Regions from separate parts of the Micromonospora sp. CA-248260 genome, predicted to be linked through region 2. Evidence: predicted binding sites of a transcription regulator. Region 2 holds the regulator's gene; the other holds the start of a gene.
The links. The regulator HrcA, encoded in region 2, represses chaperone genes, less so after heat shock. The targets are predictions, from matches to a motif close to GGTTNGCACNCTCNNNNNGAGNGTGCNAACC.
Positions count from the first base shown of each region.

Region 1: the regulator HrcA is predicted to act here: its motif matches at 1,723-1,753, upstream of groL (chaperonin GroEL).

Region 1 covers NZ_CP192021.1:6,544,187-6,547,591, forward strand. Annotated here, with positions in the region: gene groL (chaperonin GroEL) at 1-1,520, opposite strand, end outside; gene ACQP2H_RS28460 (hypothetical protein) at 1,801-2,559, opposite strand; gene ACQP2H_RS28465 (cold-shock protein) at 3,055-3,258, opposite strand.
Region 2 covers NZ_CP192021.1:5,592,954-5,596,358, reverse strand. Annotated here, with positions in the region: gene hemW (radical SAM family heme chaperone HemW) at 1-634, shown strand, start outside; gene ACQP2H_RS24030 (DUF4870 domain-containing protein) at 726-1,346, opposite strand; gene hrcA (heat-inducible transcriptional repressor HrcA) at 1,583-2,605, shown strand; gene dnaJ (molecular chaperone DnaJ) at 2,679-3,405, shown strand, end outside.

The DNA.
Region 1 (3,405 bases), 950 kb from region 2:
GACGCGGCGTTCTGCAGCGCGGACCGGGTCACCTTGGCCGGGTCGATGATGCCCGCGGCCAGCAGGTCGACGTACTCACCGCTGGCGGCGTTGAGGCCGTGACCGGCGTCCAGGTTGCGGACGCGCTCGACGACCACGCCACCCTCCAGGCCGGCGTTGACGGCGATCTGCCGCAGCGGGGCGTCCAGCGCGATCTTGACGATCTGCGCGCCGGTCGCCTCGTCGCCGGCCAGGTCCAGCTTGTCGAAGGCGGTCTTGCCGGCCTGCACCAGCGCGACGCCACCACCCGGGACGATGCCCTCCTCGACGGCGGCCTTCGCGTTGCGGACGGCGTCCTCGATGCGGTGCTTGCGCTCCTTCAGCTCGACCTCGGTGGCCGCGCCGACCTTGATCACCGCGACGCCGCCGGCCAGCTTGGCCAGCCGCTCCTGCAGCTTCTCGCGGTCGTAGTCGGAGTCGCTCTTGTCGATCTCGGCCCGGATCTGGTTGACCCGGCCCTGGATCTGGTCGGCGTCGCCGGCACCGTCGACGATGGTGGTCTCGTCCTTGGTCACCACGACCTTGCGGGCCCGGCCCAGCATGTCGAGGCCGACGGCGTCCAGCTTGAGGCCGACCTCCTCGCTGATGACCTGGCCACCGGTGAGGATGGCGATGTCGGCGAGCATGGCCTTGCGGCGGTCACCGAAGCCCGGCGCCTTGACGGCGACCGACTTGAAGGTGCCCCGGACCTTGTTGACGACCAGGGTCGCCAGGGCCTCACCCTCGATGTCCTCGGAGATGATCAGCAGCGGCTTGCCCGACTGCATGACCTTCTCCAGGATCGGGAGCAGGTCCTTCACCGAGGAGATCTTGCTGTTGACGATGAGCAGGTAGGGGTCGTCGAAGACGGCCTCCATACGCTCCGGGTCGGTCATGAAGTACGCGGAGATGTAGCCCTTGTCGAAGCGCATGCCCTCGGTGAGCTCCAGCTCCAGCCCGAAGGTGTTGCTCTCCTCGACGGTGATGACGCCTTCCTTGCCGACCTTGTCCATCGCCTCGGCGATGATCTCGCCGACGGTGCTGTCACCGGCGGAGATGGAGGCGGTGGAGGCGATCTGCTCCTTGGTCTCGACGTCCTTGGCGAGCTTGGACAGCTCCTCCGAGACGCTGGCCACGGCAGCCTCGATGCCCCGCTTCAGGGCCATCGGGTTGGCACCGGCGGCCACGTTGCGCAGACCCTCGCGCACCAGGGCCTGGGCCAGGACGGTCGCCGTCGTCGTGCCGTCACCGGCGACGTCGTCGGTCTTCTTGGCGACCTCCTTGACCAGCTCGGCGCCGATCTTCTCGTACGGGTCCTCGAGCTCGATCTCCTTGGCGATGCTCACACCATCGTTGGTGATGGTGGGGGCACCCCACTTCTTCTCGAGCACCACGTTGCGGCCCTTGGGGCCGAGGGTCACCTTTACGGCGTCGGCGAGCTGGTTCATGCCCCGCTCGAGGCCGCGGCGAGCCTCTTCGTCGAACGCGATCATCTTGGCCATACGGCGTTGTCCTCCTGGACACTCACGGGCCACCCGGGGGTTTGTGTCCCCGGACGGGCCGCCTGGTGTACGCACCTTGGGGACGTCGCCACCTGGCGACGACGACGTCCTCCTCGGTCGGGCCGGACAGCCCGCGACGACCGGCCATGTGCCACCCGACGCCATCGAGACGCCGATGTGACCGTGGCCCTACCGCCCCGACCATTGGCACTCACCGTATGCGAGTGCCAATGACCTGTTTAGCACTCTCCCCTGCCGAGTGCAAGCACGATGGGGCCGGTCAGCCGAGTTCCGCCACCAGTCGCGCGACGTTCACCGGCCCCTCCTGCGCGCGCTGCTCGGCGTACGTCACGACCAGGCCGACCAGCTGCACCAGGTAGACCGGCACGACCAGCACGGCGCTCACCAGGATCACCGCCACCGCACCCACGGCGGTGCCGGGCGCGGTGAACGGGTCGGTGCCGAACGGCACGGTGCCGACCGACTCCACCACCCCGCCGAGCACGCTGCCGAGCAGCACCGCGAGTGCGACCAGCGCCACCCGGCCGAGCACCATGCCCAACCGGTCGTGGAACATGCGGAACGAGCGCCCGATCGGGTTCTGCCCCTCGAACAGGTAGACCGGGCCGGCGAGGGCGAGGGCGAACGCCAGGTAGATGCCCGGCAGCAGGCACAGGCAGAAGCCGACGCCGATGAGCAGGCCCAGCACCAGCATCCAGCCCCACAGGCCGAGGCAGCGGCGCGCGCCGTAGCGCAGCGCGCCGGGCAGGTCGGCCGGCTGGCCGGCGGCCTGCCGGGCCACCACCCAGGTGCCACCCGCCCAGCCGATGCCCTGCACCACCCCGAAGGCCAGCGCGACCAGGAACACCGAGACCCCGTAGATCACCAGGTCACTGAGGTAGCCGTCGGGAATCGAGCCGTCGGCGGGCAGCGGGGCGGCGTCGGGCCCCGTGCCGAGGGAGAGCAGGGACACCGCCACCGCCGGCACGACCTGGGTGAGCAGCATCAACGGCAGCAGGGTCCGCCAACTTCGACGCAACGCTCCGGTGCACCGGGCGAACCAGCCTTCCAGCCCGGCGTACGGCGGATTGACCAGCGGGTCCGCCGGCCCCCAGGAGCCGCCCCCGGCGACCGGCGGATGACCCCCGAGCGGCGGATAGCTCCCGAGCGGCGGGAAACCGCCGTCGGCACCCGGGGGATAGCCCGGGTACGGGCCACCGGGAGCCGGATAGCTCCAGCCCGGCGGCCCCGCTGCGGACGGATCCCACGACGGCGGACCCCACGAGGGTTGGCCCGACGGCGGCCCCCCGGGCGGCGGACCCCACGAGGGTTGGCCCGACGGCGGGCCCCCCGGCGGCGGGCCCCATGGTCCGCCCGGCGACCCGGCAGCGGGGCCGGGTGGACCCGGAGGTGACTGGTCGGACATGAACCCTCCTCAGCGAGGACGCCTGGACGGTTCACGATCTTTCCCCGCACCGACCCCCGCCGCCAACCGTCCCACGGGTGGCCCGGCGGGTGGGACCCGCAGGACAGGTCAGGCGATGACGCGGACCCGTTCGGCCTGCGGCCCCTTCTGACCCTGGGCGATCTCGAACTCCACCCGCTGACCGTCGTCGAGCGCCTTGTAGCCGTCCATCTCGATGGCGGAGAAGTGGACGAAGACGTCCTGCCCGCCGTCGACGGCGATGAAGCCGTAGCCTTTTTCGGAGTTGAACCACTTGACGGTGCCCTGTGCCACGGTGCACTTCCTCACTCTGCGCGGCGTTCCACAACCCCGGGATGCCGGCGGGCCGACAGCGGAGAACCACCGTTTCGGCGATCGGTGAAGGCCGCTGAATCGGTGACCGAAATCGCACGCTACACGAGGAGTGACGACCGCGCACGA
Region 2 (3,405 bases):
GCCGGGGGAGCGCGCCGAGGACTTCGCCGCCTCGCTGGAGCAGGTCGTCGCCGCCGGGGTCGACCACGTCAGCGCGTACGCCCTGATCGTGGAGGACGGCACCCGGTTGGCCGCCCGGATGCGGCGCGGCGAGCTGCCGTACCCCTCCGACGACGTGGCGGCCGACCGCTACCTGGCGGCGGAGGCCGCCCTCGACGCGGCCGGGTTCTCCTGGTACGAGGTCTCCAACTGGGCCCGCAGCGAGGCGGGCCGGTGCCGGCACAACCTGCTCTACTGGACCGGGGCCGACTGGTGGGGCCTCGGCCCGGGGGCGCACAGCCACGTCGGCGGGGTGCGCTGGTGGAACGTCAAACACCCCAGCGCGTACGCGCAACGGCTCGCCGCCGGGCACTCGCCCGGCCTGGCCCGGGAGATCCTCACCCCGGCCGAGGCGCACATGGAGGACGTGATGCTGCGGCTCCGGCTCGCCTCCGGGCTGCCGCTGGACGTGCTGGACGACGCGGGCCGGGCCGCCGCCGCCCGTGCGCTCGCCGACGGGCTGCTGGACCCGGTGGCCTACCCGCAGGGGCGGTCGGTGCTCACCCTGCGGGGCCGGCTGCTGGCCGACGCGGTGGTCCGCGACCTGCTGCCCTGAGCGTGGCCCCGCCGGCCCGCCGCGCACCGCAGCGGGGCGGGCCGGGGCCGGCGGTGGTGCCCGACCGGCCGGGGGAGCGGCCGGCCGGGGTTCACTTGATGAAACTGGTGGACATCGGGTAGCGGTAGGCCTGACCCTCGTTGGCCTTCATGCCGGCGATGATCCCGAACAGGATCTGGATCACCACGACCGCGATGCTGGGCAGGAAGAGCAGGCACCAGCTCACGAAGAGCAGCACGAACGCGATGATCGACCAGAGGATCTGGAAGTTCAGCGCGGCCAACGCCTGCGCCCGGACGGCCGGCGACTGCTGCCCGCGTACCAGGTAGGCGATCAGCGGGGCGACGAAGCCGAGCGGGCCGAGGCTGATCAGCGCGCCGGCGGCCCCGCCGAAGTGCGCGACCAGCGCCCAGGTCTTGTCCTCGCTGTTGGCGTATCCACCGGTCGGGGCGCCGTACGCGCCGGCGGTCGGATATCCGCCACCGGCCGGGGGGTAGCCACCCGGCGGGCCGTAGCCACCCGACGGGTCGTAGCCACCCGACGGCGGCTGGTCACCGGTGGGCGGCGGATACCCGCCGGGCGGGGGATACCCGCCTGCACCCGGTGCCCCGGACAGTGGTGCGGTGGGCGGCTCATATGGCGAGCCCTGGCCAGCGTTCGGGTCCGGCGGGTAGCCGTCCCCCGCGCCGGGCGGGCGAGGTGGTTCAGTCATGCCCGTCACGGTAGGGGCTGCTGGCAAGGGTGCACCAGAGCGACACTGGTGAGGTTGGCCTCGACATTCGGTCAGCGGCCACGCCGGCAACCCACCGGGGCGGTCGCACCGACGGTCCGTCGTTGATCAACGCAGCGGCGGTACTGCCGTCGTAGACTGGCACTCGCTACAGTCGAGTGCCAGAGCGCTCGCCGGACGCGTCAGAAGTCCGGTCGCCGTGCGACAGGAGGTGGGAGATGGGTCTCGACGACCGCAAACTCGCCGTGCTGCGGGCGATCGTCGAGGACTACGTCGCCACGCAGGAGCCCGTCGGCAGCAAGACGCTCGTCGAGCGGCACCAGCTCGGGGTCTCCCCGGCGACCGTCCGTAACGACATGGCGGTGCTGGAGGAGGAAGGCTACATCCGGCAGCCGCACACCAGCGCCGGCCGGGTGCCCACCGACCGGGGCTACCGCCTCTTCGTCGACCGGCTCTCCCGGGTCAAACCGCTCAGCCCCGCCGAACGTCGGGCCATCGAGCGGTTCCTGGTCGGCGCGGTCGACCTCGACGACGTGGTGCACCGCACCGTACGGCTGCTGGCGCAGCTCACCCGGCAGGTCGCCGTCGTGCAGTACCCGTCGCTGGCCCGCTCGTCGGTGCGGCACCTGGAGCTGGTGCCGATCTCCACCACCCGGCTGATGCTGGTCATGATCGCCGACACCGGGCGGGTCGAGCAGCGGCTGGTCGAACTGCCCACGCCGGTCCCCGCCGACGACGTCACCGACCTGCGTCGGCTGGTCAACGAGAAACTGGTCGGCAGTCGGCTGTCCGACACCCCACCGCTGGTCCAGGCGCTGGTCGAGGAGTCCGCGCCGCACCTGCGCGGGGCCATGACCACCCTGTCCACCGTGCTGCTGGAGACCCTCGTCGAGCGCACCGAGGAGCGGTTGGCGCTCGCCGGCACCGCCAACCTCACCCGGGGCGGCCTGCTCGACTTCCAGGGTTCGCTGCGACCCATCCTGGAGGCGCTCGAAGAGGAGGTCGTCCTGCTCAAGCTGATCGGCGAGGCCGAACCGAGCACCACCCGGGTGCTGATCGGCGACGAGAACGAGGTCGACAACCTGCGGGCCGCCTCGGTGGTCAGCACCGGGTACGGCCCCGGCAGCACCATCGTCGGTGGGCTGGGCGTGCTCGGCCCGACCCGGATGGACTACCCCGGCACCATCGCCACGGTGCGGGCCGTGGCACGCTACGTGGGCGAGCTGCTGGCCCAGAACTGACCAGTCAGGGCCGACGGCCGGCTCCGGCCGCCGACCGGCGCAACGCGAGACGAACATGAGGACACGGAACGCAGTGGCCAGGGACTACTACGGCATTCTCGGCGTCGGCCGGGAAGCCTCCGATGACGAGATCAAGCGTGCCTACCGCAAGCTGGCGCGGCAGTTCCACCCGGACGTCAATCCGGACCCGGAGGCACAGGAGAAGTTCAAGGACATCAACGCCGCGTACGAGGTCCTCTCGGACGACCGGAAGCGGCAGATCGTCGACCTGGGCGGCGACCCGCTCGCCCCGGGCGGAGGGGGCGCCGGTGGCCCGGGTGGCCCCGGTGGGGCCGGCCCGTTCGTCGGCTTTCAGGACATCATGGACGCCTTCTTCGGTGGTGCGGCCGGTGGGGCGCGCGGTCCGCGCCCGCGTACCCGCCCCGGAGCCGACGCGATCCTGCGGCTGGAACTGGACCTGCACGAGACCGCCTTCGGCGTCGAGGCCCCAATCACCGTCGACACCGCAGTGCTCTGCACCACCTGCTCCGGGGCGGGCACCGCAGCCGGCACCCACCTGGCGACCTGCGAGGCGTGCGGGGGCCGGGGCGAAGTGCAGTCGGTGCAGCGGACCTTCCTCGGCCAGGTGGTGTCGGCCCGCCCGTGCACCGTCTGCCAGGGCTACGGCACCACCATCCCGCACCCCTGCCCGACCTGTGCCGGCGACGGCCGGGTGCGGACCCGCCGCTCGCTGACCGTCAAGATCCCCGCCGGGGTCGAGGACGGCATGCGGATCCGGCTCGCCCAGCAGGGTGAGGTCG